Regions from separate parts of the Planococcus alpniumensis genome, predicted to be linked through region 3. Evidence: riboswitches for the same ligand, from Rfam matches in the RefSeq annotation. Region 3 holds a riboswitch; each other region holds the start of a gene.
The links. A riboswitch is a leader RNA that binds a small molecule or an ion and turns the genes downstream of it on or off. The one in region 3 is predicted to bind S-adenosylmethionine.

Region 1 (7,363 bases), 2.2 Mb from region 3:
TCGACGGCAATGCATAAGATCCAATAGACGACCGAGACGGCGATATACACTTCAAAGAACGCCAAGCCGCGGGAGCCGAGGATTTTTGCCTGCCCCATGATATCGATAACGCCGATAATGAACACGAGCGAAGTGTCTTTGATCGTGCTGATGAACATATTGCCGAGGTTCGGGATCGCCACCGTTAAGGCCTGCGGGAAGACGATCTTCAGCATCATCTGCACAGGCGTCATGCCGATCGCTTTGGCCGCTTCGAACTGCCCGCGGTCGACCGATTCGATCGCCGAACGGATCGTCTCGGATAAATACGCGCCCAAATTGATGGAAAAGGCCATCAAGGCATAGAATTCCGGCGCGATGCTATTGACATCCGCCGACTGAAGCCAGCCGTATTCGCTCTGGAGAAAATAAATGATTTTCGGAATCCCGTAAAACACCAGGTAAATCTGCACCAATAACGGTGTGCCCCGGATAAAGGAGATATAGATCGACGTGATGACGCTGAGCACAGGCACTTTGTAGATTTTAATCAATGCCGCTGCCACGCCGATGATTAAACTCAATAGCAGCGAGCCGACTGCGATGCCGATCGTAACCGGCAGCCTGGAGATAATGGCAGGAAAGCTCTCGATCAAGAAATTCAAGTCCAGTAAATTTTCCATGGTTTCTGTCCTTCCGCTAGCTTATTCAGGGATGTAGTCGCCGCCGGTCCATTTCTTGGACAGTTCGGACAAGGTGCCATCTTCTTTCAGCTGTTTCAAAATCGGGTCGATTAAGGCTTTCAGCTCTTTTCCTTTTTCTTCGTCTTTCAAGACGATGCCCATATCGTCATTAACTAAGGACTGGCCGACAATCTCCACGCCGAGTTCATTTTTTTCCAGTACCGCGTTCATCATGATCGGGTCGTTGACGTAAGCATCTACGCGTCCGTTCTGCACATCCTGCAGAATTTCCGATGGGTTGCCGCTTTCGCTGTATTTCAGTTCGATCGGCTCTGCGGCGGTTTCGTTATACTCCTCAAGCAATAAAGTATAAGAATCGCCTGCCAACGCCCCAACCGCTTTGCCTTCCAAATCTTCAATCGTTTGGATGTCTTCGCGGCCTTCTTTTACTGCGATGACCGTTTCCGCTGCGAAATACGATTCATCGGTAAACAAATATTTTTCTTGGCGTTCCGGCGTTTTCGCTACTTGGTCGGCGATGGCCTGAATTTTATTCGACTCGAGCGCAAGGAACATGCTGTCCCACGGTACAGCGACGTATTCGAACGTATAGCCGTCCAATTGTTCATCGACGGCTTTCATCATGTCCACGTCATAGCCCGTCAGTTGATTGGCATCATCCGCGAAAGCGAAAGGCGGATAATCATTTTGCGTTCCGACGCGAATCACTTGGTCTCCTGTAGCGTTCGCCGTCTCTTCCGATGAACAGCCGGCAAGTGTTCCGGCAAGACCTACTAAACAGGCAGTTGCGAATACATAAGCGTTTCTTTTCATAATTCAAGCTCCTTTTGGTGTGTAGTTTTTTACGATAGGGCTGGACTTTCCGCCTTATGTAGAGCGCCTGCCCTCCTTTTGGATGCAAAAAAGCCTCTTTCAATAGGAAAGAGGCTTCGACCAATTTCTTATCTCTCAGAATGAATACATCCTGCAGGAATTAGCACCTCTCATGAACATGCATGATGGTTGCTGGACGTCATAGGGCCTGTCCCTCAGTCTCTCTGGATAAGTTATTTAATTTTTTTAATATATTAACGATAGTATTTGAGATGGTCCTTGCTGTCAAACCCTTTTTAAAATAAATCAAAATTTCGCATAAAAATTCAAGAGCAAATTGACAAAGCGTGCTGCATTGAATACCATCAATTTAATATTCAATTGTTGCCGGGTTGGGCGGCATGCATTCAATACAAGAGCGGAGTGAACACAAGATGAGCGAGGAAACTATTTTCGACGTCGCCATCGTCGGTGCCGGCACGATGGGGATGGCCGCCGGCGCCTTTTTGGCACAGCAAGGCAAGAAGACATTGGTGATCGATGCATTCGACCCGCCCCATGCGAACGGCAGCCATCACGGGGACACCCGGTTGATCCGCCACGCTTACGGGGAAGGCAGGCATTACGTTAGGTTAGTGTTGCGCGCGCAGCAATTATGGGAAGACTTGGAGAAGCAGACCGGCTACAAAGTGTTCGATAAGACCGGCGTCATCGGGCTCGGCCCGGAAGACTCGCCTTTTCTATTGGAAAGCATTGCAGCCGCCAATAGCTACGGCTTGCCGCTCGAAATATTAAGCAGCGGCGCCATCCAAGAAAGATGGCCGGGCTTCACTGTGCCCGAGCATTTCATCGGCTGCTACGAGGCGCAGGCAGGCGTGTTGTACAGCGAAAATGCCATCCGTGCCTATAAAAAACTGGCGCTCGAAAACGGCGTTCACTACGTGCCGAATACACCCGTCCAGCACATCGATATACAGGACGGGGATCGCGTGAAAATCTCCACCGGACAAGGGGTTTTCTATGCTGAGAAAGTGATCGTCACAGCCGGTGCATGGGCGAAGAAGCTGCTGCCAGACCTGCAATTGCCGATCCAACCGACGCGCAAAGCGGTCGGCTGGTTTGAAGCACCGGAGATGTACAATGCCGATCAATTTCCCGGTTTTTTTGTGGAAGGCCCCGAGATGATGTTCTACGGCTTCCCGAGCATCGACGGCGCTGGCGTAAAAGTCGGACGCTCGGATGGCGGGCAGCCAATCGACCCGGACGAACAAACCCAGAACTTCGGGCAATACGAATTTGATGAGGGCGACTTAAGAAGATTCCTGGACCTGTATATGCCAGAAGCGAGCGGAGAATTGAAACAAGGCAAAACGTGTTTATACACCGTCTCCGACGACCATAACTTCATCATCGACCGCCATCCGGACAACGAGCGCGTCATTTTCGCCTGCGGCTTTACCGGCCACGGCTTTAAATTCGGCAGCGTCATGGGCGAAGTGTTGAGCCAATTGGCAATAGACGGCCACACCGAATTCGACATCGCCCCCTTCTCACTCAACCGTTTCAAACTATGAGCGAAATGAAAAAAGAGTGTTGAAGAAATTAGTGATTCACTATGGATAAAAAGAAAATCACTTATTCTACATTTTAAGATCAATGTTCTACCTAAGTATTTGGAGAAGCGTTCGCTCGTAACCCCTTCTGCTCAATAATGCTACGCATTACTTTCGCAAAGATAATGTCTCCCGTAGGTCGACCTTATCTTTCCAGTGGTAAAGCGAGACGACCGAGACCCCGCAAGACGCGTAGCGGCTGAGGAGGCTTGGGCGCGAGCCCACGGAAAGCGAGCGATAAGCTTCGGAAAATACGGCTTCTTAACTTTTCTCGACAAGCAAAGAGTCTCTCCTTATTGATAAAGGAGAGACTCTTTTTCGATGGTGACCACTTGCTTGGTGTCGGCTGCTTCCATGATGCCCAAAATGACTTTTAGTGATTTCAAGGCATCTTCTCCCGTGACGATTGGTTCCTGGTCCAGGCGTATCGAATCGACGAACGCATCAATGACACCGCTCGGAGTCTGGTTGTCATTCGTTTGAATCGCTTCCAGCTGGTAGTTCACTTTCTCGCCGGATTCCAGGATGAGTTCCAGCTGATACTCGTCGTCGTGATAGATTTTCATGATGCCTTTCTCGCAATACACAACGGTGCTGTTGTCCTCTTCCCCGTAATAGGTCCAGGAGAAGGCAGCGTTCCCGAGACGCCCTTTTTCGGTCGCCAAGCTGCAGACAAGGTTGTCGCATACTTCAATCGGCTCGCCGTTTTCATCCGTTTTGTGCAAAGCTCCCTGAAAGGCGCTCACTTGAATGATTTCATCATCGAGCAGGTAATGCAGCAAATCGATTTTATGGATGCCGAGGTCGCCGCCGACGCCGAAGCCCGAGCGCTCCTTTTTGAAGAACCATGTCGATTTCGTTTTATTGATGCCCCAGGATTCTGGGCCTGAATGCCCGAAAGCGGTGCGGAAGGTCAAGATTTTCCCGAGTTCTCCACTGGCCAGGATTTCCCGTGCTTTTTGGTGCGCGCGCGTAAACCGCTGATTGTGGTCGACCATCAGTTTCTTGCCGGATTTTTTCTGTGCCGCCAAAATTTCCTTGGCATGTTCAATCGTTAAGGAAATCGGTTTTTCGCACAGCACGTGCTTGCCGCTCAATAGCGCTTGTGTCGAGAATAAATGATGATGTTCATTCGACGAGCAGTCACTGATGGCTGTGATCTCGGGATCGTTGAACAATTCCTCGACGCTTTCCACATTCCGTCCGCCAAACAATTCGACCATCGCTTCGGAACGGTGGAGATTTCGGTCGTAAAAGACGATTTCATCCACATATGGATTCGCTGTATATTCCGGTGCGTGGCGCATTTTCGTAATGGCGCCGCAGCCAATGATGCCTACTTTCATGACCATGCCATCCCCTCGCTCTTTTATTCCTATCATAAACGATGCTGATGAAATTCCATATCCCCATCTTCTTCGACACTTCACTATCAATTAGGGAGCAGTAATGAGAATTTTATAGTCAATGGACTTTTATCATATTCTGAAATATTTGATTGAAATTAATTTCACAATCTTTTTCCGTTATTTCATTTCCATGTGAAATACGGGAAACGGCACTCATTCATTAGGTTTTATAATTGATTATAAAGAAAACGTTTACAAATCAGGGTTCTCTTTGACAAAATATCCGTTTCATATGACAATGGAAATAGAATTAGAATTATTATAATCAGATAACGATATTAATTGAAGCGGCCCGCTTCGATTAATTTTTTTTGCGTTGTCGGTTATGGTCATTCTAAAAAAACATTCAGGAGGTAATTATTTTATGTCTTTGATCGGAAAAGAAATCCAACCATTTAACGCGTCAGCTTACCAGGCGGCGAGCGGCGACTTTATTGAGGTCACAGAAGAAAACATGAAAGGCCAATGGAGCGTTGTGTGCTTCTACCCAGCAGACTTCACGTTCGTTTGCCCAACTGAACTTGAGGACCTCCAAAGCCAATACGCGACATTGAAAGAGCTTGGCGTGGAAGTATACTCTGTTTCTACAGATACTCACTTCACCCATAAAGCTTGGCACGACCATTCAGATGCAATCGGCAAAATCGAATACACCATGATCGGTGACCCGTCGCAGCGCATTTCACGTGGATTCGATGTTCTTAACGAAGAAGAAGGCCTTGCACAGCGCGGCACATTCATCGTTGACCCAGAAGGCATCGTCCAAGCTGCAGAAATTAACGCAGACGGCATCGGCCGCGACGCAAGCACGCTTGTCGGCAAAATCAAAGCGGCACAATACGTGCGCAACAACCCAGGCGAAGTATGCCCGGCTAAATGGGAAGAAGGCGGCGACACATTGAAGCCAAGCCTTGACCTTGTAGGCAAAATTTAAGGAGTTTTGACAATGATACTAGATGCGCAAATCAAATCTCAATTAGAGCAATACTTGCAGCTACTGGAAGGCGACGTGCTGCTCCAAGTGAGCGCCGGATCCGATAAGGTATCAACAGATATGGTCGATTTGGTGGAAGAACTATCCGCCATGTCCCCGCGCATTCAAATGGAGCGCACGGAGCTTGAGAGAACCCCGAGCTTCAGCGTCACCCGTCCTGGAGAAGTAACGGGCATCACTTTTGCCGGCATCCCGCTCGGCCACGAGTTTACGTCGCTCGTCCTTGCCTTATTGCAAGTGAGCGGACGTGCGCCGAAAGCCGACGAAAAAACGATGGGACAGATTAAAGCACTCGAAGGCACATACCATTTCGAGTCTTACATCAGCTTGAGCTGCCAGAACTGCCCAGAAGTCGTGCAATCACTTAATTTGATGAGCGTCCTCAACCCGAACATCACGCATACGATGATCGACGGGGCTGCCTTCAAAGAAGAAGTCGAAAGCAAAGACATCATGGCTGTTCCGACAGTCTTCTTGAACGGCGAATCGTTTGCAAGCGGCCGCATGTCGCTTGAGGAATTGCTTGCGAAACTCGGCAGCTCACCAGACGCTTCCGAATTCGAAGGCAAAGATCCGTTTGACGTGCTCGTCGTCGGCGGCGGCCCAGCTGGTGCCAGCGCAGCGATCTATGCGGCTCGTAAAGGCATCCGCACAGGCATCGTCGCGGAACGCTTCGGCGGCCAGGTGATGGATACCTTGAGCATCGAGAACTTCGTCAGCGTCAAGCACACGGAAGGCCCGAAATTTGCGGCCAGCCTCGAAGAGCATGTGAAAGAATACGATATCGAGCTGATGAACTTGCAGCGCGCAAAACGCTTAGAGAAAAAAGAGCTGTTCGAGCTTGAACTCGAAAACGGCGCTGTCGTCACAGGCAAAACCGTCATTCTTTCAACAGGTGCCCGCTGGCGCAATATTGGCGTTCCGGGCGAAGAGGAATTCAAGAACAAAGGCGTGGCCTACTGCCCGCATTGCGACGGCCCGTTATTTGCCGGCAAAGACGTCGCGGTCATCGGCGGCGGCAACTCCGGCGTCGAAGCGGCGATCGACCTTGCAGGCATCACGAATCACGTGACGGTGTTGGAATACAACGCAGAGCTTAAAGCGGATTCCGTTTTGCAGGATCGCCTGAAGAGCCTGCCGAACGTCACGGTGCTGACAAATGCCCGCACACAGGAAATTACCGGCACCGATAAAGTGAACGGCATTTCCTATATCGACCTTCAAAGCGGCGAAGAAAAGCATGTCGAACTATCCGGCGTCTTCGTCCAAATCGGCCTCGTGCCAAACACCGACTGGCTCGGTGACTTTGTCGAGCGCACCGCGCACGGCGAAATCGTCATCGACCAGCGCGGCGCAACGAATATGCCGGGCGTGTTTGCGGCAGGCGACTGCACAAACATCCCGTACAAACAGATCATCATTTCGATGGGCTCTGGCGCAACGGCTTCATTGAGCGCATTCGACCACCTCATCCGAAGCGATATCCCTGTTTTGGTGTAATAAAGACAAAAGGACTGCGAAGAGAATTTCTTCGCAGTCCTTTTTTATGTGCTTACCGCTTCGCTTCGTGCAAGCGCCGATGAAACTGGTGCACTTGTTCTGCAAGTTCCGGCACCGGTCCGTCGATGTCCGGGTCTGTCAGGATTTCCGGGATGGACAGATTGCGGACAGGCGAAGGCTCCGCGCCGAGCTCTTGCATCCACTCGCCCAATTGCTGTGACGAACTCGCGTAGACGATGCGGCCGAGCCCGACCCAGCCATGCGCCGCTGCGCACATCGGGCAATGCTCGCCGGACGTATAGACAGTCGCTTGCGCCCGTTCTTCCGGGGCTAGATGCTCTGCCGCCCAGC
Region 2 (7,363 bases), 1.1 Mb from region 3:
TGGAAGGCGTTTCGATGTAAACTACTTTCGTGTTCGGCTGGAACGCTGCGGCCACTTCGCCGAGGTCGGTCATATCGACGAATGTATAATCGACTTTGAATTTTTCCAGCACCTCCGTAATGAAGCGATAAGTGCCGCCGTAAACATCTTCTGAGACCAGTACATGGTCGCCGGCTTTCAATAGCATAAAGGCCGATGAGATGGCTGCCATGCCGGAAGAAAAGGCCAAGCCCCGCGCGCCGCCTTCAAGTTTGGCGATCGTTTCTTCAAGTGATTTGCGCGTCGGATTGCCGGAGCGGCTATAATCGAACGGACCGAACGAATCGATGCTTTCTTGGTGGAAAGTCGATGATAAATAGATCGGCACATTGACTGCGCCTGTTAATGGATCAATGCCTGCTGAATGGATCAATTTCGTCTCGCGTCGTTCACTCATGGGAAACGACCTCCTTTTCCAGTTTGGCCAGGGCTTGTGACAAATCAGCGATCAAATCTTCTGCCTGCTCGACGCCTACAGAGAAGCGGAGCAGGCGGTTACAGACGCCTCGTGCCGTCCGTTCTGCAATCGGCATATCGGCATGGGTCTGCGTCGCAGGATACGTGATGAAACTTTCCACACCACCGAGGCTCTCGGCGAATGTGATGAGCGACAGGCTCTCGAGGAATTTTCCGACCCATTGTTCTTCGCGCAGGCGGAACGACAGCATGCCGCCTTTTCCAGGGTATAGTACGTCTGTCACGGTCTCTTGAGTTTCAAGGAAGCGGGCGAGTTCTTTAGCGTTCGCTTCGTGTTGGCGCATGCGCAGCGGCAAGGTTTTCAAGCCGCGGATCAACAGCCAGGAATCGAGCGGTGACAGCACTGCGCCGGCTGAGTTATGGGCGTTGAAAAGCTGCTCGCATAAATCCTCGCCTTTTGCGGCGACTAGCCCAGCAAGCACATCGTTATGGCCACCGATGTATTTGGTCGCGCTATGGAGTACGATATCAGCGCCGATTGTGAGCGGCTGCTGCAGGAAAGGCGTCAAAAAGGTATTGTCGACAATCAGCAATAGATCGTGGCGTTTTGCCAGTTGTGCGTACAATCCCAGATCGATTTCCTGCATCAACGGGTTGGTCGGGGTTTCAATGAAAATCGCTTTTGTGTTGTCAGTGATTTTCGCTTCGGCCGTTTTCGGATCGACGAAGGGATCGTATACGGGACGGATATGGTATTTTTCTTTATATTGTTCCAGCAGACGATACGTGCCGCCGTAAATATCTTCAGGAAGCAAAATTTCATCGTTCGGGCGGAACAAGGAGAGGACCAGTTGGATCGCGGCCATTCCAGAGCTGCACGCAAAGCCTGCGTCGCCGCCTTCTAAGTTTGCGATTCCCTCTTCAAGAAGCTGGCGTGTCGGATTTTTCGTCCGCGTGTAATCATAGCCTGTGGATTTGCCAAGGCCTTCATGTTCGTAGGCAGTCGAAAGGTAAATCGGTGGATTAACCGCTCCTGTGCGTTGGTCGCTGCGGTTGCCGAGTTGTACCAGGCGTGTTTCTAAGCTATGTTGTGTCATGATCCTCATCCTTTCAAATCAAAAAGCAGGGGCTTTCTTCTGTGTTAAGAAGAAAGCCCCTGCCGTATATGCTATCTTCTCATCTACTAGGCTGCACCTATTGGAATTAGCACCGTGACAATGTCCGGTTGCTGAGACTTCACAGGGCCAAATCCCTCCATCTCTCTCGATAAGAATCATTTTATATAGTTGTGGTTGGTTGATGTTTTCCATCATACGGTAATTACTTTCGAAACACAAGCGGAATATTGAAAATACTCTTGTAAATGCCCTAAATGCGCTCGCTTTTATTTCGGAAGCTGAAATGGTATGCTGAGGTATACTTTTATCCTGCCCAGCTTATACAAAGTCAGTTGCAAAGGGGTTCTGAATTATGTACATCGTCACATCGACCGTCATTGTACCGGAAGACAAAATACAAGACGTCATTGAAATATATCAAAAACGATCGCGCCGTGTTGACCGGGCGGAAGGCTTCACTTCATTCCGGCTGATCCAAAACACGAAAAAGCGCCATGAATTGACCGTCCACTTGGAATGGCAATCCAAACAGGCATATATGAATTGGGTCAAGAGCCAGGAGTTCAAGGAGATCCATGATTTGGAGAAGAACTATCCTGATCAGGAACTCGCGGGCATTGTCCCGAAAGTCCATCAATACGAAGTGGTGGCCGAATGAACCAGGAGCAAAAACAGCAAATCGCGGAAGTCACGGCAGACGGCATTTACGAAGCGTACCCGAACTTATGGGAACGTTTCGGAGATCGGGGCTATGCCCACACGGTCAAAGACAATCATCACCACTTGGATTACCTTGAAACGGCCTGGGAGCTGCAGAGTGAACAATCCTTTCTTGATTATGCCATCTGGCTCGAGACGGTGCTCGTGAGCCGCAATGTCGAAACTGCGCTCATCATCGATAATTTTCAACGGCTTATCGAAATTGTGCCGCGCTATACTGAAACAACGCAAGGAGATTTCATGCGGGGCTGCCTCGATCGCGCAGTCCGGTTATTGGAGCTCCCTCCACATAAAAGGGGCTGATCAAATGAACGAGTCAACACAGCTTTCGGATCTTTTCCTGCAAGGACAGGAAGAGGAAGCTTTGAAATATGTCCAGGATTTCCTGGAAAGCCATTCGCATGAACAGCTTTACGGCGAACTTTTGACGCCGGCGATGTACCGCATCGGGGAATTATGGGAACAAAATGAGATTTCAGTTGCAGAAGAGCATTTGGCAACCGCCGTTTGTGATTTTGTCTTATCCGCTACGGAACTGCGCAATAAAAATAAAGAGGGACGAAATAAGGCGATGATTTTTGGCCCGGAAGGCGAAGAGCATTATATCGGGCTCAAGATGGTCGCTGCGATGTTCCGCGAAGAGGGATACGAAGTCCGTTATATGGGGCCGAATTTGCCGCTCGATTCAGCACTCCAATCGACTCGTGACTGGCAGCCGGATGTTGTTGCATTGTCGGGCGCACTCGCACACCGCTTGCCGGTTTTGAAAACCTACGCAGAAGCATTTGCACAAGTGGAATCCAAGCCTGCTGTCCTCATTGGCGGCAGGGCCGTCACCTTGTCGAGCTTTGCGGATTTGCATATAAAAGGAGCGGTCGTCGTCCGGGAACTCGGTGCGCTCCGCGAATGGATCCGCACAGGAAAGGGGTCGAACGATGACACGCTCTCCACTGGCTGAATGGCCGCTTCCGGCTTTTCAATTGAACAATAGCTTTACGGTCGTCGACTATTCCCAAGAGGCAGAACAGCTCTTTGGAAATCCAGTGAGATTTTTTGACTTGCTCGATGAAGGCAGCCGCTCCAAAGCGGAACGGCTTTTAAAAACCCGCGGCAGCAAAAAACCTGTCGAATTGAATTTCATCACAGCGGCCGGCTTTTTCTTGGCAGACGTCTATTACCGTTGGGACAGCGATTTTTCGCTAAATCTGGTACTGGTGCCGAAAGATGAACAAATGGCTGCGATCACAGCGCAATTAATTCGCTTGCGGGGGCGCCTGAAAGAAACGGATTATGAATTGCTCAAGGAAAAAGAACGATCGGATGCGCTGCTGGAGAAAGTTCGCGAACTCTCCGCACCATGCATCGCAATCGGGGCAGGCTATGTGCTCATTCCGTTGTTCGGCAATTTGGATGCCAAAAAAGTTGAAGCGATCCGCCCGCATATTGTGACGCGAATCTACGAATACGCAGCTGAAACAGTTGTTGTCGATTTGACAGCGATGGGGACGGTGGCGCAAGAGGGTGTCAGTTACCTGGAATCACTCGTGCAGACCTTAGGCGTCATGGGGATTGATGCGGTCATTACCGGGGTGAAACCAGAGCATGCCCAAAAATTGCATCTGTTGAAACGGGAAATGAATTTGCGTTTTGAAGCATCACTGGAATCCGTCCTGACAACAGCCTCAGAAAATCATTGATGAAACCGGCCATGGGAGCCGGTTTTTTTATGGTTAGGAAGACTAGTGACTGGATATTTGTTTCGTTTTCCATAGGATATTTGGCGATATTTCGGGAATACAGATAGAGAAGAGAATTATAAGAAGCTGCAGCGGAGGTGTTGGCGATGGAATCATCACATGATCATTCACATAGCCGCAATAAAAAAACATTATTGATCGCCTTTTTGATCATCACCAGTTATATGGTGGTCGAGGCGATTGGCGGATACTTGACGAACAGCCTTGCGCTGCTCGCGGATGCGGGACATATGCTGAGCGACTCCATTTCGCTCGGCGTCGGCTACCTGGCCTTTTCCATCGGAGAAAAAGCGGCCGACCAGACGAAGACTTACGGCTATAAACGTTTTGAAATTTTAGCGGCAGTCTTTAATGGAGTAACGCTCGTATTGATTTCGCTTTATATTTTCTATGAAGCCTACCACCGGATTTCCGATCCACCGGAAATTGCGACTTCTGGGATGCTGGCCATTGCGGTCATCGGCTTGCTCGTCAATATCCTCGTCGCGTGGATTTTGATGCGCGGGGGCGATACGAAAGAAAACTTGAACCTCCGTGCCGCTTTTATGCATGTCTTAAGTGATTTGCTCGGGTCGGTCGGTGCAATCACGGCAGCCCTTTTGATCATTTTCTTCGGATGGGCGTGGGCAGACCCATTGGCGAGTGTAGTCGTCGCCATCCTCGTTTTGATCAGCGGTTGGCGCGTGACGAAAGAAGCGATCCATGTTTTGATGGAAGGCACGCCAAAAAATGTCGACTTGGAACAAGTAGCGCAGACAATCGAAGCGCTGCCGGCCGTGAAAAGCATCCATGACCTTCATGTGTGGAGCATCACCAGCGGAAAAAATGCCATGTCGGGACATGTGGTCATCAATGAAGATATCTCGTTAAAAGGCAGTCAACAAGTGCTCAGGGACATTGAACAAGCGTTGTTGGAGCTCAAAATCGGTCATGTCACCGTGCAATTGGAAACCGAAGACCACCCCCACGACGACTCGATTCGCTGCCAAGGGCAAGATGAACCTGGGGCGGAAGGGCATCATCATCAATGAAGAAAAGAATCGACCAGTAAGGAGCGGGAACATGCCGCTCCTTTTTTCTATAAAAAATACGTGTTGTATATGTTTTATCATCCAGACCACTGCTTGAACATATAAGCATATGCTGATATGCTGTATTTGGCATAACAGTATTTAACCAGACCTAAGTTTAGAAGCGGGGGGAATCATCCGATGGAAGTAAAAGCGCGCGAAATAGAAATCGACAAGGCGAGCATGGTGCTGAAGCTATTAGGCGACAAGACGAGATTGTCGATGGTCAAATTGCTCGAAAAAAACGATTGCTGCGTCTGTGAATTCGTGGAAATCTTTAACGTCAGCCAGTCGGCGATCAGCCAGCACTTGCGCAAGCTTCGCGATCTCGGTTTAGTGAAGGAAAAACGCAAGGGGCAATGGATTTTCTATTCATTGAACCAGGACAGTGAATTATACGATATGCTCATGCAAGTCTTGGCATTCATTCCGAGCCAGGATGAGCGCATCGAGAGATTGGTGGAGCAGGGATTACGCATTCGTTGTGAGTAATTGTCGATACGGAAAAGGCATCACGTTGAATAAACATAGAGATACTAAAAACCATTCATGGAACAAGGGAGTTAATCAATATGACGAAAAAAACATTGTACTTTTTATGCACAGGCAATTCATGCCGCAGCCAGATGGCGGAAGGCTGGGGGAAAGAAATTTTAGGCGACGAGTGGCAAGTATTGAGTGCCGGAATCGAAGCACATGGCTTGAACCCGAACGCGGTAAAAGCGATGAATGAAGTGAATATCGATATTTCGAATCAAACATCCGATGTCATCGATACCGAAATTTTAAACAATGCGGATTTTGTGGTGACACTTTGCGGCGACGCAGCAGATAAATGTCCGATGACGCCGCCTCACGTAAAACGCGACCACTGGGGCTTTACGGATCCAGCGAAAGCGCAAGGTACCGAAGAAGAGAAATGGAAAGTGTTCCAATCGGTACGCGATGATATCGAAGCGCGCATCCGCCATTTCGCTGCAACTGGTGAGTAAGTGAAGTTTCGCGAGGGGGAGATTGCGCTCCAGGCCTTGCTTTAGGGCCACAGGATGTGGGGCATGCAGGCGATGCGACAGGACGTCGCGATATCGGCTGCCCGGCGATCCCCCAGGAGTCATGGCCTTCTGCTTCATCTCCAATATTAGAATGTTAAATCTTTCAAATCTAGCTGTTCGAATTTTTGAATAGAGTAAGCATATGTACGATGACTCTAGTCTTATTTAATAGAACCAAACTACACAGGTTGAAGGAGAGCTGAATATGAAAAAGGTAGAAATTTTCGATCCGGCGATGTGTTGTTCGACGGGTGTTTGCGGCCCCACTGTGGATCCGGAACTGACGCGCATTGCGTCGGCTGTGTATTCACTCGAGAAAAAAGGATTTGCGATTTCACGCCATAATTTGACGGATGATCCGGGTGCGTTTGTGGACAATAGACAAGTCAATCAAGTGCTGGTCGAAAAAGGTCCGGATGCGTTGCCGGTTGTGCTGGTTAACGGAGAAGTCGTAAAAATTGCCGAATACCCGACAACAGAAGAATTGGCAGAGTGGTTCGAGGCCGCACCGTCCGAATTGCAGGAAAAGCCACGCGTGCGCGTGTCACTGAACATCAACAACTAAAGGAGCGTTCCTATGTATTCATTGTTCAATCCGAATCAAATGGCCGTCACTCCGTTTCTGTTTTTCACCGGTAAAGGCGGTGTCGGGAAAACTTCGACTGCGTGTGCAACAGCTGTCGCCTTAGCTGATCAGGGCAAGAAGGTATTGCTCGTCAGCACCGATCCTGCTTCTAATCTGCAAGACGTGCTAGAAGTCCAACTAACGAACGACCCGAAAGCCATTCCGTCTGTTGCCAATTTGTCCGCCTGCAATATCGATCCGGAACAAGCGGCCAAAGCTTATAAAGAAAGCGTCGTCGGCCCATACCGCGGCAAATTGCCGGATGCGGTGCTCGCGACGATGGAAGAGCAATTATCCGGAGCTTGCACGGTCGAAATCGCGGCGTTCAATGAGTTTTCGCATTTGCTGGCAGATGAAGCGATTTTAGCGCAGTACGACCATGTGCTGTTCGATACGGCACCGACCGGCCATACGCTGCGCCTGTTGCAATTGCCGACGGCGTGGAGCGGCTTTTTGGAAGACAGCACGCACGGCGCATCATGTCTCGGCCCGCTCGCTGGGCTTGAAGGCAAAAAGGAGCTGTATAAGAAGGCGGTCGATTCGCTGTCCGATGGCAATAAAACGA
Region 3 (7,363 bases):
CGACTGGATCGCTCGATCGGCACCCGCCGATTCGTCCTGGAACTTGCGTCTCGTCAAATGGCGCAATTCGATGCCATGGTCGATTTTCCCTTTTCCGGTAAGCTTGCTGATGCCGGACAATGCAAGCGTTGGCTTGCTCGGCACTTTTTGCAATTCAAACCATGGTGACGTGACAATAAGCGCTGCTATCGGATGGCGGTTTTCAGCAAGGGCATGGATGGCAATCGCTGCTCCAAGCCCGTGTCCCGCGAGTACAATCGGCAAGTCATTTCCTGCTGCCAATCGCAGCAGCTCAGCGGCTGTTTTATCGTACTCGAAAAATTGTTCGCGGTGCACAGAATCATCTGCTGCTTGTGTCCCATGTCCTGGCAGATCGCCCATATAGACGTGAAACCCACTCCTGCGCCATTTCTCGATTTGCCATGCATAGCGCTTATGCTCCTCGTATGCACTATGGATCAACACGATAACGCCTTTTGCATCGCCTTCCGCTTGCCATTTCCACATAATCCGCGCCTCCCCTATACAGCTTGATCGATTGACCTTTTCCGTTGTTTTGATACGATTAGAACTAATTACATCTTATCAATGATAAAGGAGCTTTGCCATGATCTATCCATATAAAGACAAATCACCAAAGATTGACAAATCGGTATTCATTGCTGATTATGCGACCGTCACAGGAGATGTGACGATCGGCGAGAACTCCTCTGTATGGTTCAACACAGTCATCCGCGGCGACGTCGCACCGACTGTCATCGGGAAAAATACCAATATCCAAGATTTGTCGATGCTCCACCAAAGTCCGGACAACCCGCTCATCTTAGAAGACGATGTCACTATCGGCCACCAAGTGACGCTTCACAGCTGCAAAATTAGAAAAGGCGCTCTGATCGGCATGGGCTCAATCATTTTGGATGGTGCAGAAATTGGCGAAGGAGCATTTATCGGCGCAGGAAGCCTTGTGGCACAAGGAAAGAAAATCCCGCCGGGCACATTGGCATTCGGGCGCCCAGCAAAAGTAGTGCGTGAACTGAACGAAGCAGACAAAAAGGATATGGAACGCATCGTCCGGGAGTACGCAGAAAAAGCAGCTTATTATAAATCACTTCAATAGAAAAAGCAGGCGGAAAATATCCGCCTGCTTTTTATTATGCGTTAGCCTGTTGTTTCAAAGCATCCGCTTTGTCTGTGCGTTCCCACGGAAGGTCGACATCCGTACGGCCGAAATGGCCATAAGCCGCTGTCTGTTTGTAGATCGGGCGACGCAAATCGAGCATCTTGATGATGCCGGCTGGGCGCAAGTCGAAGTTTGCGCGTACGAGTTCGATGAATTTGTCTTCGCTGACTTTCCCAGTGCCGAACGTATCGACAGCAATCGACACCGGATGTGCTACGCCGATTGCATAAGCGAGCTGTACTTCACATTTGTCGGCAAGCCCAGAAGCGACGATATTCTTCGCCACATAGCGTGCTGCATAGGCACCCGAACGGTCGACTTTCGTCGCGTCTTTACCGGAGAATGCCCCACCGCCGTGTCGTGCATAACCGCCGTACGTATCGACGATGATCTTGCGGCCTGTAAGCCCTGCATCTCCTTGAGGCCCGCCGATGACGAAGCGTCCTGTCGGGTTGATGAAGTATTTGGTTTCAGCGTCTAGCAGTTCAGCCGGCACGACTTCATTGATGACATATTCTTTCAAGTTGCGCTGGATTTGCTCTAGGCTGACTTCTGGATGGTGCTGTGTCGAAATGACGATCGTATCGACACGCACTGGTTTATTGTTCTCATCATATTCAATCGTTACTTGCGTTTTGCCATCAGGACGCAAATACGGCAAGATTTCTTCTTTGCGCACTTCTGCCAAGCGGCGTGCGAGCTTGTGCGCCAGGCTGATTGGCAATGGCATCAATTCTTCTGTTTCGTTTGACGCATAACCGAACATCAAGCCTTGGTCGCCTGCTCCGATCTCATCCAATTCTTTATCGGTCATCTGGCCTTCACGCGCTTCGAGTGCCACGTTGACGCCTGCAGCGATATCTGCCGACTGCTCATCGATCGCTGTCAACACTGCGCTTGTCTCGGAATCGAATCCGTATTTCGCGCGTGTATAGCCGATTTCTTTAACGGTCTGGCGGACTACTTTCGGAATGTCTACATATGTGGATGTCGTGATTTCGCCGGCAACAAGGACGAGCCCTGTCGTTACGGTCGTTTCGCATGCGACACGCGCATTCGGGTCTTCTGTTAGGATCGCATCCAGGATTGCGTCTGAAATCTGGTCGCAAATCTTATCCGGATGGCCCTCTGTTACTGATTCTGATGTGAATAATCGACGGTTTGTCAAAAAAAGTTCCTCCTTATATCCTGCGAGATTGCTCTCGAAATTGATACGGTACTCGTTTTCCCATGTCAAGTCCGTTTCCGTTTATAGGAATTGAACTTCCAGCTTTTTCAGCCTGCACACGAGGATTAAGGGCATTCCATAAAAAAATCCCTTCACTCATCCATTAGTAATGAGGAAAGGAATAATCATCATAAGCACCTTTCACTCTTATCGTCCAAGGCATTCGCCTTGCTTCAGGTTGGGCACCATCGCTGCAATTGCAGCAGGTTGCCGGGTTTCATTGGGCCTGCACCCTCCACCAGCTCGGAATAAGAGTATCCGTTCAATTTCCCATCATACGGAATGCAACAAGCACTGTCAACGTTTTTACCGGAAACGATTGTCAGACTTTTAAGCATGCATCTTTTTCTACTATTGAAAGAACACAAATCATGAACATTGACAGATTTCTAGTTATTAGTATAGACTAATCGCGTCAATGTGTTATACTAATGTTCGAATATAGATCTTCCCCATTCATTTGGGAATAAACGAAAAGGAAGGTACATATATATGACTTCAGTGAACCTAGCAAATGATTTGAAAGAGCTTTTGAACGGCTCGAATATCAATATGCAATTATCCGTTCCACAATTGGTGGAAGCTGCAACATCCCACGGGGAGGCAGTATTGACGCGTGAAGGCGCGGTCAAAGCGGAAACCGGCAAATACACGGGCCGTTCGCCTAAAGACAAGTATATGGTAGAAGAGGCGATTTCGAAAGATAAAATTGACTGGGGCAGCGTCAACCGCCCAATCTCCGCTGAAATCTTTGAAAACCTATATGCTAAAGTCCTTAATCATTTGAAAGAAAAAGACGCTTTGTATGTCTTCAAAGGTTTTGCCGGTGCAGATCCTGAGTCCCGTCTGGCGATTCAGACGATCAACGAATATGCATGGCATAACCTGTTTGCCCATCAATTGTTCATCCGCCCGACTGCGGAAGAACTGAAGGCGCATGAAGCTGAATTCACTGTTGTTTACGCCCCGACTTTCCACGCAGATCCTGCAGTGGACGGAACGGATTCCGAAACATTCATCATCGTTTCGATGGAAAAGAAAATCATCTTGATCGGCGGTACAGAATACGCAGGCGAAATGAAGAAATCCATCTTCTCGATCATGAACTACATCCTTCCTGAAAAAGGCATCCTGCCGATGCACTGCTCGGCGAACGTCGGCAAAAACGATGACGTTGCCTTGTTCTTCGGCCTTTCCGGTACAGGGAAAACGACTTTGTCGGCTGACGAAGACCGCAAATTGATCGGCGACGATGAGCACGGCTGGTCCGATAACGGCGTCTTCAACATCGAAGGCGGCTGCTATGCAAAAACGATCAACTTGTCACGTGCTAACGAACCGCAAATCTTCGATGCCATCCGTTTCGGCTCTGTTCTTGAAAACGTCGTCGTTGACAAAGACACGCGCATCTCGGATTACGACGACGGATCATTGACAGAAAACACGCGTGCAGCGTACCCGATCGATGCTATCGATAATATCGTTGTCCCTTCTGTTGCAGGCCACCCGAAAACGATTGTCTTTTTGACTGCGGACGCATTCGGCGTATTGCCTCCAATCAGCAAATTGACGAAAGAACAAGCGATGTATCATTTCCTTAGCGGCTATACATCGAAACTTGCCGGCACAGAACGCGGCGTCACTTCACCGGAAGCGACATTCTCGACATGCTTCGGCTCACCATTCCTTCCGCTTCACGCGACTGTCTATGCAGAAATGCTCGGCGATAAAATTGATGAGCACGGCGCAGACGTCTACCTAGTAAACACGGGATGGACTGGCGGAGTATACGGCGTCGGAAGCCGCATGAAACTGTCATACACTCGCACAATGGTCCGCGCAGCGATCCGCGGCGACTTGAACGGCGTGGAAATGGAACACGAATCCGTCTTCGGCTTGAACATGCCAAAAGAAATCCCAGGCGTGCCGACTGAAGTATTGAACCCGCGCAATGCATGGGCTGATAAAGAAGCTTATGACCAAAAATCACAGGAATTGGCGAAGAAATTCAAAGACAACTTTGAAAAATTCGGCACTGTGGATGCTGGCATCAGCCAAAAAGGCGGGCCTACCCATAATTAATCCAATCAAAAAGGACCAAGAGAAATGCATTATTTCTCTTGATCCTTTTTTGTGTTTATTTAACTACTGATCGCCTTGGCTAAGCCTCTGCTTTATCATGGCCAGGCTTGACTATGCCCTGTCACGCTTTTCCTGCTCTTTCATCCATACCGTCAAGGCCTTCGCAGTCTTGCGATTTGCCGTAGGAGGGAAAAAATGTGTGTACTCCGGGAAATACCACGTTTCACACGGCTGATGGTTGAGCTGTAACGCTTCTTCCAACAAGAAGGCTTGCTGAGGCGAAACATTGTCGTCTTTCAAGCCATGGATAATCAAGTAAGCAGCATCGCTCTCTCCGATGCGCATCAAGGGATTGCGTTCTTCAAATGCCGGAAGCGCCGTATTCGGCGTGCCGCCGTAAAGACGCTTCATCATGCGGCGCATATCCAGCCGCTCTTTATACGTCAGCACCGTATCCGTGACGCCTGCCCATGTGACGACGGAGCAAATATCGCTTCTCAGCACAGCAGTCCACAGCGCCATAATGCCGCCTCTTGAAAATGCCAGCAAATGCACAGGCCCTGCACTGAATTTTTTCAGCACTTCCACGGCATTCACAGCATCATAGCGGTCTTCACCGGCAAACTCATCTTTCCCTTCGCCGCCACGATTGCCGCGGTAATAAGGTGCAAAAACGGTAAATCCCATTCCTGCAAATTGCGCGATCCGTGCCGGCCGCACCATGCCGATGGACTGGATGCCACCGCGCAGGTACAAGATTCCACTCCCGGCATCATCTTTTTTCGGCTGCGCCAGCAAGCCTTTAATACGCAAACCTTCAGACCAATACGTCACTTCCCGCAAGCGCACGTTTGGATTCGGCGAAGGATACCATCTCATCGATTCAATATCACCATTTTTCAACAGTCTTCACCTTCTCTATAATCGCTTCCATGCCCGAGTCACGCATGAGGAAGCTGTAATTTTCATCGATCACAAGTTCAGGCACCAACGCCGGGCCGTCAGTTTCCATCCACTCCACTTGCTTCATGTCCTCAATCGTGGCCGTAAATACCGTTTTGCTGAAAGGTTTATCTGTATAAACCGTATATTCCGCAAGCCAACTTAATTCATTCACAATGGCTCCGGTTTCTTCGTATACTTCCCGCTTCGCTGCCTCATCCAGCGATTCGCCTGGCTCGGCTTTGCCGCCGGGAAATTCAAGGCCGCGCATGGAATGCCTCGTCAACAGCCAGCTGCCATTATACTTTCCTATGACCAGCACATGCCGGCTTTCGATCTGCGACTGTCCTTTTTCAAAAAATAAACGGCAAGTGCAGCCGTTCAAGTCCTTATATTCCATCAAACATCCTCCCGGCTTCAGAAAAAGCGTACAACCGGCTAACGGTCGTACGCCCATTTCTTCTATTCTACTTCTTTTCGCCAAGAAATGCAGACAGCATCCACGAATGCTTCTCTAAGTTTTGATGGATGGCATTGAACATATCCTCTGTCATGTCATCGCCGTCTCCAGCAGCAAGTTCCATGCCTTTTTTCAAGGATTTCATGATTTTGTCGTAATCGGAAACGATGGTATCGACCATCTGCTCCGCGCTCTCGCTGCTTGTCGCTTCATCTACGACCGACAATTCCAGCTGCTCTTTCATTGTCGCTACCGGCTTGCCGCCGAGTGCCAGCAGGCGTTCCGCAATTTCATCCATATGGAGCGTCGCTTCGTTATACAGCTCCTCAAACTTTACATGCAAGGTAAAGAAAGATGGCCCTTTGACATACCAGTGGAAATTATGTAGTTTCGTATAGACCACTGACCATGTAGCGACTTGTACGTTTAATTCTTCATTTAATGCTGTTGACACAATTCATCACTCTCCATTTTTTATAAGCTCTTGTACTTTATAAATACCTCTAAAAGCCCTACAATAAACATCAACGAACCGTAACTAAACAAGAAAAGAGTGGAATCACGATGAAAACTGCATTAGTGAAGCTGTTCCGTTTTTATCAACGCTTCATCTCCCCCTTGTCGCCGCCAAGCTGCAGATTCTATCCGACTTGCTCCCATTATGGGATCGAAGCGGTGGAAAAACACGGTGCATTAAAAGGCGGCTATCTCGCAATTCGCCGCATATTGAGCTGCCATCCGTTCCATAAAGGCGGAGTGGATTTTGTTCCGGAAGAATGGCCCCCTAAAAAATAGGTGGGTTTTTTTCTTGTGTTCAAGAAGATTCTATTGTATGATTCTAAGAGCCAACAAAACGTAACGATTACATTTTATGAACATGTATTATAATTTGGAGGGACATTTCATGAAGAAACTAGCATTATTTGCAGGAATAGCACTCATTTTATTATTGGCTGCGTGCGGCAGCAACACAGAAACCGACAGCGGGGCTGAAGGCGATGCAACCGAAGGGAAACTTGATGTATACGCAACGGTTTATCCGCTCGTCTATTTTGCAGAACGCATCGGCGGCGAGCGTGTCGACGTCAAATCCGTTTACCCGGCTGGCGCCAACGAGCATAGCTTTGAACCAACCCAAAAAGACATGATTAATATGGCGGACGCCGATCTGCTCTTTTATGTTGGTTTAGGACTTGAAGGCTTTATCGACAGCGCACAGGAAACGCTGCAAAATGAAGATCTCGAATTTGTCGCTACGGCAGACGGAATCACCGATGAACAACTCGAAGCTGCGGCTGGTAAACAAGCCGAGACACAAAGTGAAGACGAGCATGGGCATGAAGAGGAAGATGCTCATGAAGAAGAAGGACATGATGAACAGGAAGAAGGCCACGAAGGCCATGACCACGGCTCCACTGATCCACATGTCTGGATCTCACCTGTCTTAAGCCAGGATCTCGCCGCTTCTGTC
Region 4 (7,363 bases), 2.2 Mb from region 3:
CCCGTACGGCGCGTTTTTATCGGACGGCTCTGAATACCGCGGCGGCTATGCGATCGGGGAAGAGCAATTGGCCGAATTTCACAGAGAGCGCATCCGGGTGCTGGTGGAAGCAGGGGCGGATCTGTTAGCTTGTGAAACTTTGCCGTGCCTCACGGAAGCGAAAGCGATCGTAAGCGTGCTGGAAGAATTTCCGCAAGTATCTGCCTGGTTCACGTTCAGTGCGAAAGATGAGTTCCATATCAGTGACGGGGAGCGGATCGCGGATTGTGCAAAATGGCTCGAGGAACGACCGCAAGTGGCGGCAATCGGCATTAATTGCACAGCGCCGCAGTTTATCGAGTCCTTAATCCAGGAAGTGAAAAGCGCGTCTTCCAAACCGGTCATCGTCTATCCGAATTCCGGCGCCACTTACGACCCGGTAAGCAAAACCTGGAGCGAAGAACCGTCGGCTGGTGCATTTTTAGCCAATTCGCAAGCCTGGCATAAAGCGGGAGCTGACATCATCGGCGGCTGTTGCAGCACGACCCCAGGAGATATTGCAACGATCGCCAACTGGGCCCGCCAAGGGAAGGCTTCCGAAGTTTAAAGCAGCCTGTGGTGCGAGTGATCGTCCATTTTATAAAACCTAGTTGACAAGTAGGTTTTAAATATAGTCTAATGTGAATAAGCTTTTTTACGCAGTACGTCACATTAGAGGCAGCAAGTCGGCCTCCTTACTTTTAAAACAGCTAAAGGAGGGTTTGCATGAACGAACAATATCCTGTCATTCAAGGGGCGGAAGCTTTCTTTTTGAAAGGACATAGCACCGGCATCCTATTATGCCACGGTTTTCTCGGCACGCCGCAAAGCGTCAGAGAATTAGGCGAAGCACTCGGCAAACAAGGCTATACGGTTTCCTGTCCGCGGCTGCCGGGCCATGGCACACATTTCAAGGATCTGGAACAGTTCTCTTACGGCGACTGGTTCGCGAGTATCGAGCAGGCTTATGTAGAACTCAAGCAGTCATGCACATCGGTCTTTGTCATCGGACAATCGATGGGCGGCACCTTGAGCTTGGATCTGGCCAGCTGCCATCCTGAAATCGAGGGTCTCGTGTTGATCAACCCAGCGATCGATATTCCGCAGTTTGAAACCTACCGCACGAAGCCGGCCCATGATTATGTCACAGAAGATGCGCCCGATATTAAAAAAGCGGATGCGGTAGAAATCACTTATGGGCAAGCGCCGGTCAAGGCGTATCAACAATTGCTCGGCTATATGGATGCTGTCCGCGCAAAACTCGGCGAAGTCCGCTGCCCGGTCGTTTGTTTCCAGTCGCTTGAAGATCATGTTGTGCCGCCAGCTAACACCGATTATATTCTTGGCAAAATCGGTTCAGAAAACGCGTCCAAATATGAACTCCATGATTCCTATCACATCGCTTCCATGGACCATGAATTAGATTTCATCGTCGCCAAATCTCTTGAATGGATTGCACAGGCTAATGTCTTGCCGGCTGGCGGGCAAGGGTAAATCAAATCGTGTTTCATTTCCATGTAAATAAATTCAATTTATTCAAAATAATGTTGACAAGCCAGATCAAGGGCCGTAACATGAACTTTACAATTTAATCATCTTATCGAGATTGACTGAGGGACTGGCCCTGGGACGTCAAAGCAGCAGACCGCCACGCGGCACTGTGCTAATTCCTTGTACCGTGTGTACAGAGATAAGAGAGGCGATCGAACGTGTGAAACTGCTCCTCTTCTTGTCAAAAAGAAGAAGGGGTTTTTTATTACGTTAAAACCAAGTAAACAGGTAAGATAAATTATTTTTGATGAAGGAGGTGCCTTCAGTGGACAAATGGTTTTCGAAATACCGTCGGAGCTTGAGCGGCAGATTGGCGCATCAACACTTCGGCGCTTCATTGAAAATCTGGGAACTTGGATAGGCTTTTAGGCAGTTGCATACATACTCGAGGCATCATCATTTTTTCAATTATAAGGAGGAACATCGTGAAAAATTTTATCTTTTTAGTTATCACTTTAATTGCACTTATCGGATTGGCCGGCTGTTCCGGCGGGGAAGCAAGTCCATCAACTTCCGGCGGAAATTCAGAGCCTGTAGAAGGCGGGGAACTGAACGTGGCGATCAGCGCGGATCCGAACACATTGGACTGGATGTATACGGGCGAAAGTGCCGCGCGCAAAATCGGCTGGCATATTTATGAAGGTTTGTTTGCCTTGAACCAGGATTTCGAAGCTGCGCCGCTGCTCGCTGAAGATTACGAAGTGAGCGAAGATGGAAAAACCTACACCATCACCTTGCGCGAAGGCGTGACTTTCCATAACGGGGAACCAGTAACGGCAGAAGATGCCAAAGCGTCCATCGAACGGTGGCTGAAAGTATCATCTGTCGGCAAGATCACCAACGACCACGTTGAGTCCGTGGAAGCAGACGACTCGCAATTGACCATTCAATTGAACAAAGCCTATAGCTCTTTACTTTCCGACTTAGCTGCCCCGAAATCGGCCGCTGTCATCTTGCCGAAAGCGGTCGCTGAAGCAGCCGGCGAAAAGCCGCTCGACCATGACCAATATATCGGCACTGGGCCATTCCAGTTTGATTCGTGGAAGCGCGGCGACGAAATCGTGCTTTCCAAATACGATGACTACGCATCAAGAACCGATGAGACAAGCGGTTTGACGGGCGAGAAAAAAACGTATGTGGATTCGGTTCATTTCAAAATCGTCAAAGACCCTCAAGTGGTCGTCAATGGCTTGAAAACCGGACTTTATGATTTTGGGGATGAAGTTCCGCTCGATTTGTACGAAGTGATCGAAAGCACGCCGAACATTGAACCGGGCACAGCCACTAATGGCTATACGGTGTTGACGCCGGATAAATCGGAAGCGCCGTTCGATGACCTGCAAGTGCGCCAGGCATTGAACGCGGCACTCGATAAAGAAGCGATTGCCAAAGCGACATACGGCAACGAGGAATTTTATGAGTTGGACGGCGCGTTGTTCACGCCGAACCAAACCGCCCTGTATTCGGAAGAAAACACAGAAGGCTTCCTGTCTTACGATGTGGAAGAAGCGAAACGCCTATTGGCAGAAAGCAGCTACGACGGCGAGCCGATCAAGATCATCTTCTCAAGCGATTCCAACGACTATAAGAAAATTGCCGAGATCGCTGAACAGCAGCTTGAAGCAGCCGGCTTTGCGGTCGAACTGGAATCTTACGAATGGGCAACATACCTTGAGAAATGGGGAGAGGCTTCCAATTGGGATCTAGTTGTCGTCGGATGGTCCCCGTTCTTCTCGCCGAACCAGGCAGGCATGTTGAGCCAGGATTCGAACAGCAGCGGGTGGTATAACAGCGAGAAATGGCAGGAGCAAATCGCCCAGTGGGCACAAGCGGAATCCGAGGAAGAGCGACAGCAGATCCTCGCCGGCTTGAACGAAACGCTCTACGAAGAATTGCCGTTTGAAAAAGTGACGAACATCTCGAACTTGAATGCGCGCACAACCGATCTCCACGACTATAGCGAATGGTACGGCCCGCGCTTCTGGAATACGTATAAAACCAATTAACAACGAGCCATCAAACAGGATAACTAAGAGAAGAAAATCGTCAGGAACGATGCTGGCGATTTTCTTCCTTTTATGGAGAAGGGGGAACACGCAATGCTGAACTATACGATTCGCCGGCTGTTGTCGGTGATTCCCGTCATGCTGGTCGTCAGCGTTATCGTCTTTATGATCGTGCATCTGACGCCCGGCAACCCGGCGTTCCTCATTTTAGGGGAAGACAGTTCACCGGAAGCAATTGCTGATTTGGAGCGTGAACTGGGCTTGGACCAAGCGCTTTATGTCCAATTCTTCAATTGGTTTTCACAAGTCATCACAGGGGATCTTGGAACCTCCGTTTATTCTTCGCAATCGGTGACCTCGCTGATTGCTGAGAACTTCGGACCGACCTTCAGCTTGATGGCGCTGTCGACGGTGATTTTGCTCGTTATCGCCATTCCGGTGGCGATCCTCATCGTCGCGTTGCGCAAAACCGTTTTGGATCCGATTTTCACATCGGTTTCCTTGTTCGGCGTATCGGTCCCGGAATTCTGGCTCGCGACGCTATTGGTGCTCGGCTTCGGCGTTGCGCTGCCGATCTTTCCGGTGGCCGGCTATGTGCCGTTTGCGGAAGGGGCGGATGTATGGCTTCACCATATTTTGCTGCCATCGTTTGTGCTGGCAATCGTCGAAGTGGGCATCATCGCGCGTATGCTGCGCGACAGCATGCTCGATTCGGTCAATCAGGATTACATCAAAACGGCGCGCGCGAAAGGCGTAAAGGAACGTGAAGTATTGATGCGCCACGTCTTCGTCAATGCCTTGATCCCGACGACCACGGTGCTCGGCGCTACAGTGGCCGGCTTGCTCGGCGGCACGGTCATCATCGAGACTTTGTTTACGATCCCGGGCATCGGCCAGCTCTTGGTCGATTCCATCCACCGGCGCGATTACCCGGTCGTACAGGGAATTGTGCTGTTCATTGCCGGCATTTATGTGTTCGTCAATCTATTGGTGGATCTGCTGTACACATTCCTCGATCCGCGCATTCGCTATGATTGACCATTTGGAAGGAGACGAAACCGATGTTTACTAAGAAAACGAATCTGCTGGCGCTCTCCATACTGGTGGTCGCTGCGCTTGCGGCCATCACCGCAAGTTCCTGGCTGCCATTTTCTCCGGCCGCGATTTCCCCGGAGCAGCGCTTGACCGGCCCTTCAGCGGCGCATTGGTTCGGCACGGATGATTTCGGGCGCGACATTTTCTCGCGGACCATCGTCGCGGCCCGGGTGTCCTTGTCTGTAGGCGTCATCGTTGCGGTGCTGTCGACGGTGATCGGCACAGTAATCGGCTTGATTTCCGGCTATTTCCGCAAAGTGGATTTCGTGCTGATGAGAATCATCGATGGCTTCTTGGCCTTTCCTGCGCTGATCCTTGCGCTGGCGCTAGTCGCGGCACTTGGCGGCAGCATCACAAATATCATCATCGCTCTGACGCTGGCGTTTTTCCCGGTTATGGCCAGAGTCGTCCGTTCGGCAACGCTGCAAGTGAAAAACCAATCCTATATCGAAGCCGCCCAGACGACCGGGTCGAGCCATGCGGTGATCATCTTCAAGTATGTATTGCCGAATATTCTTTCCCCAGTCATCGTCCAAAGCACCTTCATTTTCGCTAAAGCGATTTTAGCGGAAGCGGCGCTCAGCTTTCTCGGCGTGGGGGTCAACCCGTCAACGCCGACCTGGGGCAATATGCTGCAGGAAGCACAGATTTACGTGACCATCGCGCCTTGGTATTCCATTTTCCCAGGCCTTGCGATCGTCATTACCGTTCTGGCTTTGAACTTGCTCGGCGATGGGCTAAGAGACAGTTTTAATCCACATCAAGCGAAACGCAAGCGCAAAACGAAGCTTGCCTGAAGGGGGTATTCGAATGCTGCAAGTAGAAAATCTTCATGTCCATCTGGATACACCGGGCGGCCTCGTAAAAGCAGTCGACGGCGTGTCTTTCTCCATCCGAAAAGGGGAGACGATCGGCATTGTCGGGGAGTCAGGGAGCGGGAAAAGCGTGCTCGCCCATTCCTTGATGAAGCTCAATCCGGAACCGCCTGCAATGTATCCGCAAGGCACGATTCATTTTGAAGGCCAATCGGTGTTGGAAATGGGCAAAACAGAACTGAGAAAACTGCGGGGCAACGACATCGCCATGATCTTTCAGGATCCGATGTCGAGTTTGAATCCCGTCTCCAAAATCGGCAAGCAATTGATCGAAGCCATACAAGCGCATCAAAAACGGTCGAAACAACAAGCACGCGAAAAAGCAATCGAGTTATTGGAAGACGTCGGTATTGCCGATGCCAAAGCACGCATGAACAGCTACCCGCATCAATTTTCTGGTGGGATGCGCCAGCGTGTGTTGATCGCCATGGCGCTTGCTTCCAACCCGAAATTATTGATTGCCGATGAGCCGACGACGGCGCTGGATGTCACTATCCAGGCGCAAGTTTTGGATTTGCTGAAGGGCATCCAGGAAAAATACGGCACGGCTATTCTCGTCATCACGCACGACCTCGGCGTCGTTGCCCATTTGGCCGACCGCATCCTAGTCATGTATGCCGGGAAAATCGTCGAATCGGGAAGCGCTGAAGATATCTTCTACAGGACTTCCATGCCGTATACGTGGTCGCTCTTGCGTTCGGTCCCGGTCATTCGCGAAGGCGGCCCGGAGCGGCTCATCCCGATCGACGGCCAGCCGCCGAGTTTGATCGACCGGCCGCCGGGATGCGCGTTCGAACCGAGATGCCCGTTCGCACGGGACGCATGCCGGCAAGTTGATCCGCCGCTTGAACAACGGGAAAGCGGACATTCGGCAGCGTGCATTCTTTCAAGCAATGAATTCGAAGAACAGAAAAAGCAATTGGAAGGGGTGCTGGCAACATGAGCGCATTATTGGATATTAAAGGGCTGCATGTCCATTTCCCCGTCAAAAAAGGTTTGTTGCAGCGCGAGAAAAGCTACGTCAAAGCGCTTAACGGCATTGACCTCCAAGTCCAAAAAGGCGAAACACTCGGCATCGTCGGCGAATCGGGCTGCGGGAAAAGCACGCTCGCGAGAAGCATCGTCGGCCTGCAACAACCGACAGCGGGCGAAATCCTGTTCCACGGAAAAGATTATGCAGAAGCGAACGCAAAAGAACTTCATGACATGCGGCGCAATGTCCAGATGATTTTCCAGGATCCTTACACCAGTTTGAATCCGCGGATGAAAATCGGGGACAGCATAGCAGCGCCATTGAAAGCTTATAAAAAGACCGAGCGGCTGGAATCGAGAGTCAAGGAATTGCTTGAACTCGTCGGATTGAACCCGGACACCCATTACGATAAACTGCCGCATGAGTTTTCAGGCGGTCAACGGCAGCGTGTCGGCATTGCCCGCGCCCTTGCCCTGGAGCCTGAACTGCTGATCTGCGATGAGCCAGTCAGCGCACTCGATGTTTCGGTGCAGGCGCAAGTCATCAATTTGCTTCAGGATCTGCAGAAGCAATTGGGCTTGACCTATGTTTTCATCGCGCATGATTTATCTGTCATCAATCATTTGGCCGACCGCGTGGCTGTCATGTATTTAGGAAAAGTGATGGAGAAATCGGAGCGAGGAGCATTCCATACGAAAGTCCAGCATCCGTATACACAATCTTTGTTGTCGGCAGTGCCGGTCCCAGATCCGCTGCTTGAGCGCGGCAGGGAACGCATCGTGCTGAAAGGGGAGATTCCGTCGCCGGCGAACCCGCCGAGCGGCTGTGTGTTCCACACAAGATGC

Region 1: another riboswitch for S-adenosylmethionine. It lies ahead of G3255_RS17645 (transporter substrate-binding domain-containing protein); the one in region 3 lies ahead of metK (methionine adenosyltransferase).
Region 2: another riboswitch for S-adenosylmethionine. It lies ahead of G3255_RS12255 (methionine biosynthesis PLP-dependent protein); the one in region 3 lies ahead of metK (methionine adenosyltransferase).
Region 4: another riboswitch for S-adenosylmethionine. It lies ahead of G3255_RS17620 (ABC transporter substrate-binding protein); the one in region 3 lies ahead of metK (methionine adenosyltransferase).

The regions. Positions count from the first base shown of each region.
Region 1 is NZ_JAAMTH010000001.1:3,474,612-3,481,974, forward strand. Features, by position in the region: gene G3255_RS17640 (amino acid ABC transporter permease) at 1-662, opposite strand, end outside; gene G3255_RS17645 (transporter substrate-binding domain-containing protein) at 684-1,496, opposite strand; SAM riboswitch class I at 1,622-1,731, opposite strand; gene solA (N-methyl-L-tryptophan oxidase) at 1,931-3,070, shown strand; gene G3255_RS17655 (Gfo/Idh/MocA family protein) at 3,403-4,461, opposite strand; gene ahpC (alkyl hydroperoxide reductase subunit C) at 4,883-5,452, shown strand; gene ahpF (alkyl hydroperoxide reductase subunit F) at 5,465-7,012, shown strand; gene G3255_RS17670 (nucleoside deaminase) at 7,065-7,363, opposite strand, start outside.
Region 2 is NZ_JAAMTH010000001.1:2,390,177-2,397,539, reverse strand. Features, by position in the region: gene G3255_RS12260 (aminotransferase class I/II-fold pyridoxal phosphate-dependent enzyme) at 1-436, opposite strand, end outside; gene G3255_RS12255 (methionine biosynthesis PLP-dependent protein) at 429-1,553, opposite strand; SAM riboswitch class I at 1,630-1,729, opposite strand; gene G3255_RS12250 (antibiotic biosynthesis monooxygenase family protein) at 1,927-2,232, shown strand; gene G3255_RS12245 (hypothetical protein) at 2,229-2,597, shown strand; gene G3255_RS12240 (cobalamin B12-binding domain-containing protein) at 2,602-3,252, shown strand; gene G3255_RS12235 (STAS domain-containing protein) at 3,230-3,991, shown strand; gene G3255_RS12230 (cation diffusion facilitator family transporter) at 4,138-5,082, shown strand; gene G3255_RS12225 (ArsR/SmtB family transcription factor) at 5,263-5,613, shown strand; gene arsC (arsenate reductase (thioredoxin)) at 5,694-6,113, shown strand; gene arsD (arsenite efflux transporter metallochaperone ArsD) at 6,379-6,738, shown strand; gene arsA (arsenical pump-driving ATPase) at 6,751-7,363, shown strand, end outside.
Region 3 is NZ_JAAMTH010000001.1:1,299,389-1,306,751, reverse strand. Features, by position in the region: gene G3255_RS06700 (alpha/beta hydrolase) at 1-507, opposite strand, end outside; gene G3255_RS06695 (gamma carbonic anhydrase) at 608-1,117, shown strand; gene metK (methionine adenosyltransferase) at 1,152-2,348, opposite strand; SAM riboswitch class I at 2,553-2,663, opposite strand; gene pckA (phosphoenolpyruvate carboxykinase (ATP)) at 2,901-4,490, shown strand; gene G3255_RS06680 (alpha/beta hydrolase family protein) at 4,602-5,393, opposite strand; gene G3255_RS06675 (NUDIX domain-containing protein) at 5,380-5,832, opposite strand; gene G3255_RS06670 (Dps family protein) at 5,900-6,346, opposite strand; gene yidD (membrane protein insertion efficiency factor YidD) at 6,457-6,687, shown strand; gene G3255_RS06660 (metal ABC transporter solute-binding protein, Zn/Mn family) at 6,797-7,363, shown strand, end outside.
Region 4 is NZ_JAAMTH010000001.1:3,466,044-3,473,406, reverse strand. Features, by position in the region: gene mmuM (homocysteine S-methyltransferase) at 1-586, shown strand, start outside; gene G3255_RS17625 (alpha/beta hydrolase) at 745-1,512, shown strand; SAM riboswitch class I at 1,613-1,715, shown strand; gene G3255_RS17620 (ABC transporter substrate-binding protein) at 1,995-3,575, shown strand; gene G3255_RS17615 (ABC transporter permease) at 3,669-4,613, shown strand; gene G3255_RS17610 (ABC transporter permease) at 4,637-5,467, shown strand; gene G3255_RS17605 (ABC transporter ATP-binding protein) at 5,481-6,488, shown strand; gene G3255_RS17600 (ABC transporter ATP-binding protein) at 6,485-7,363, shown strand, end outside.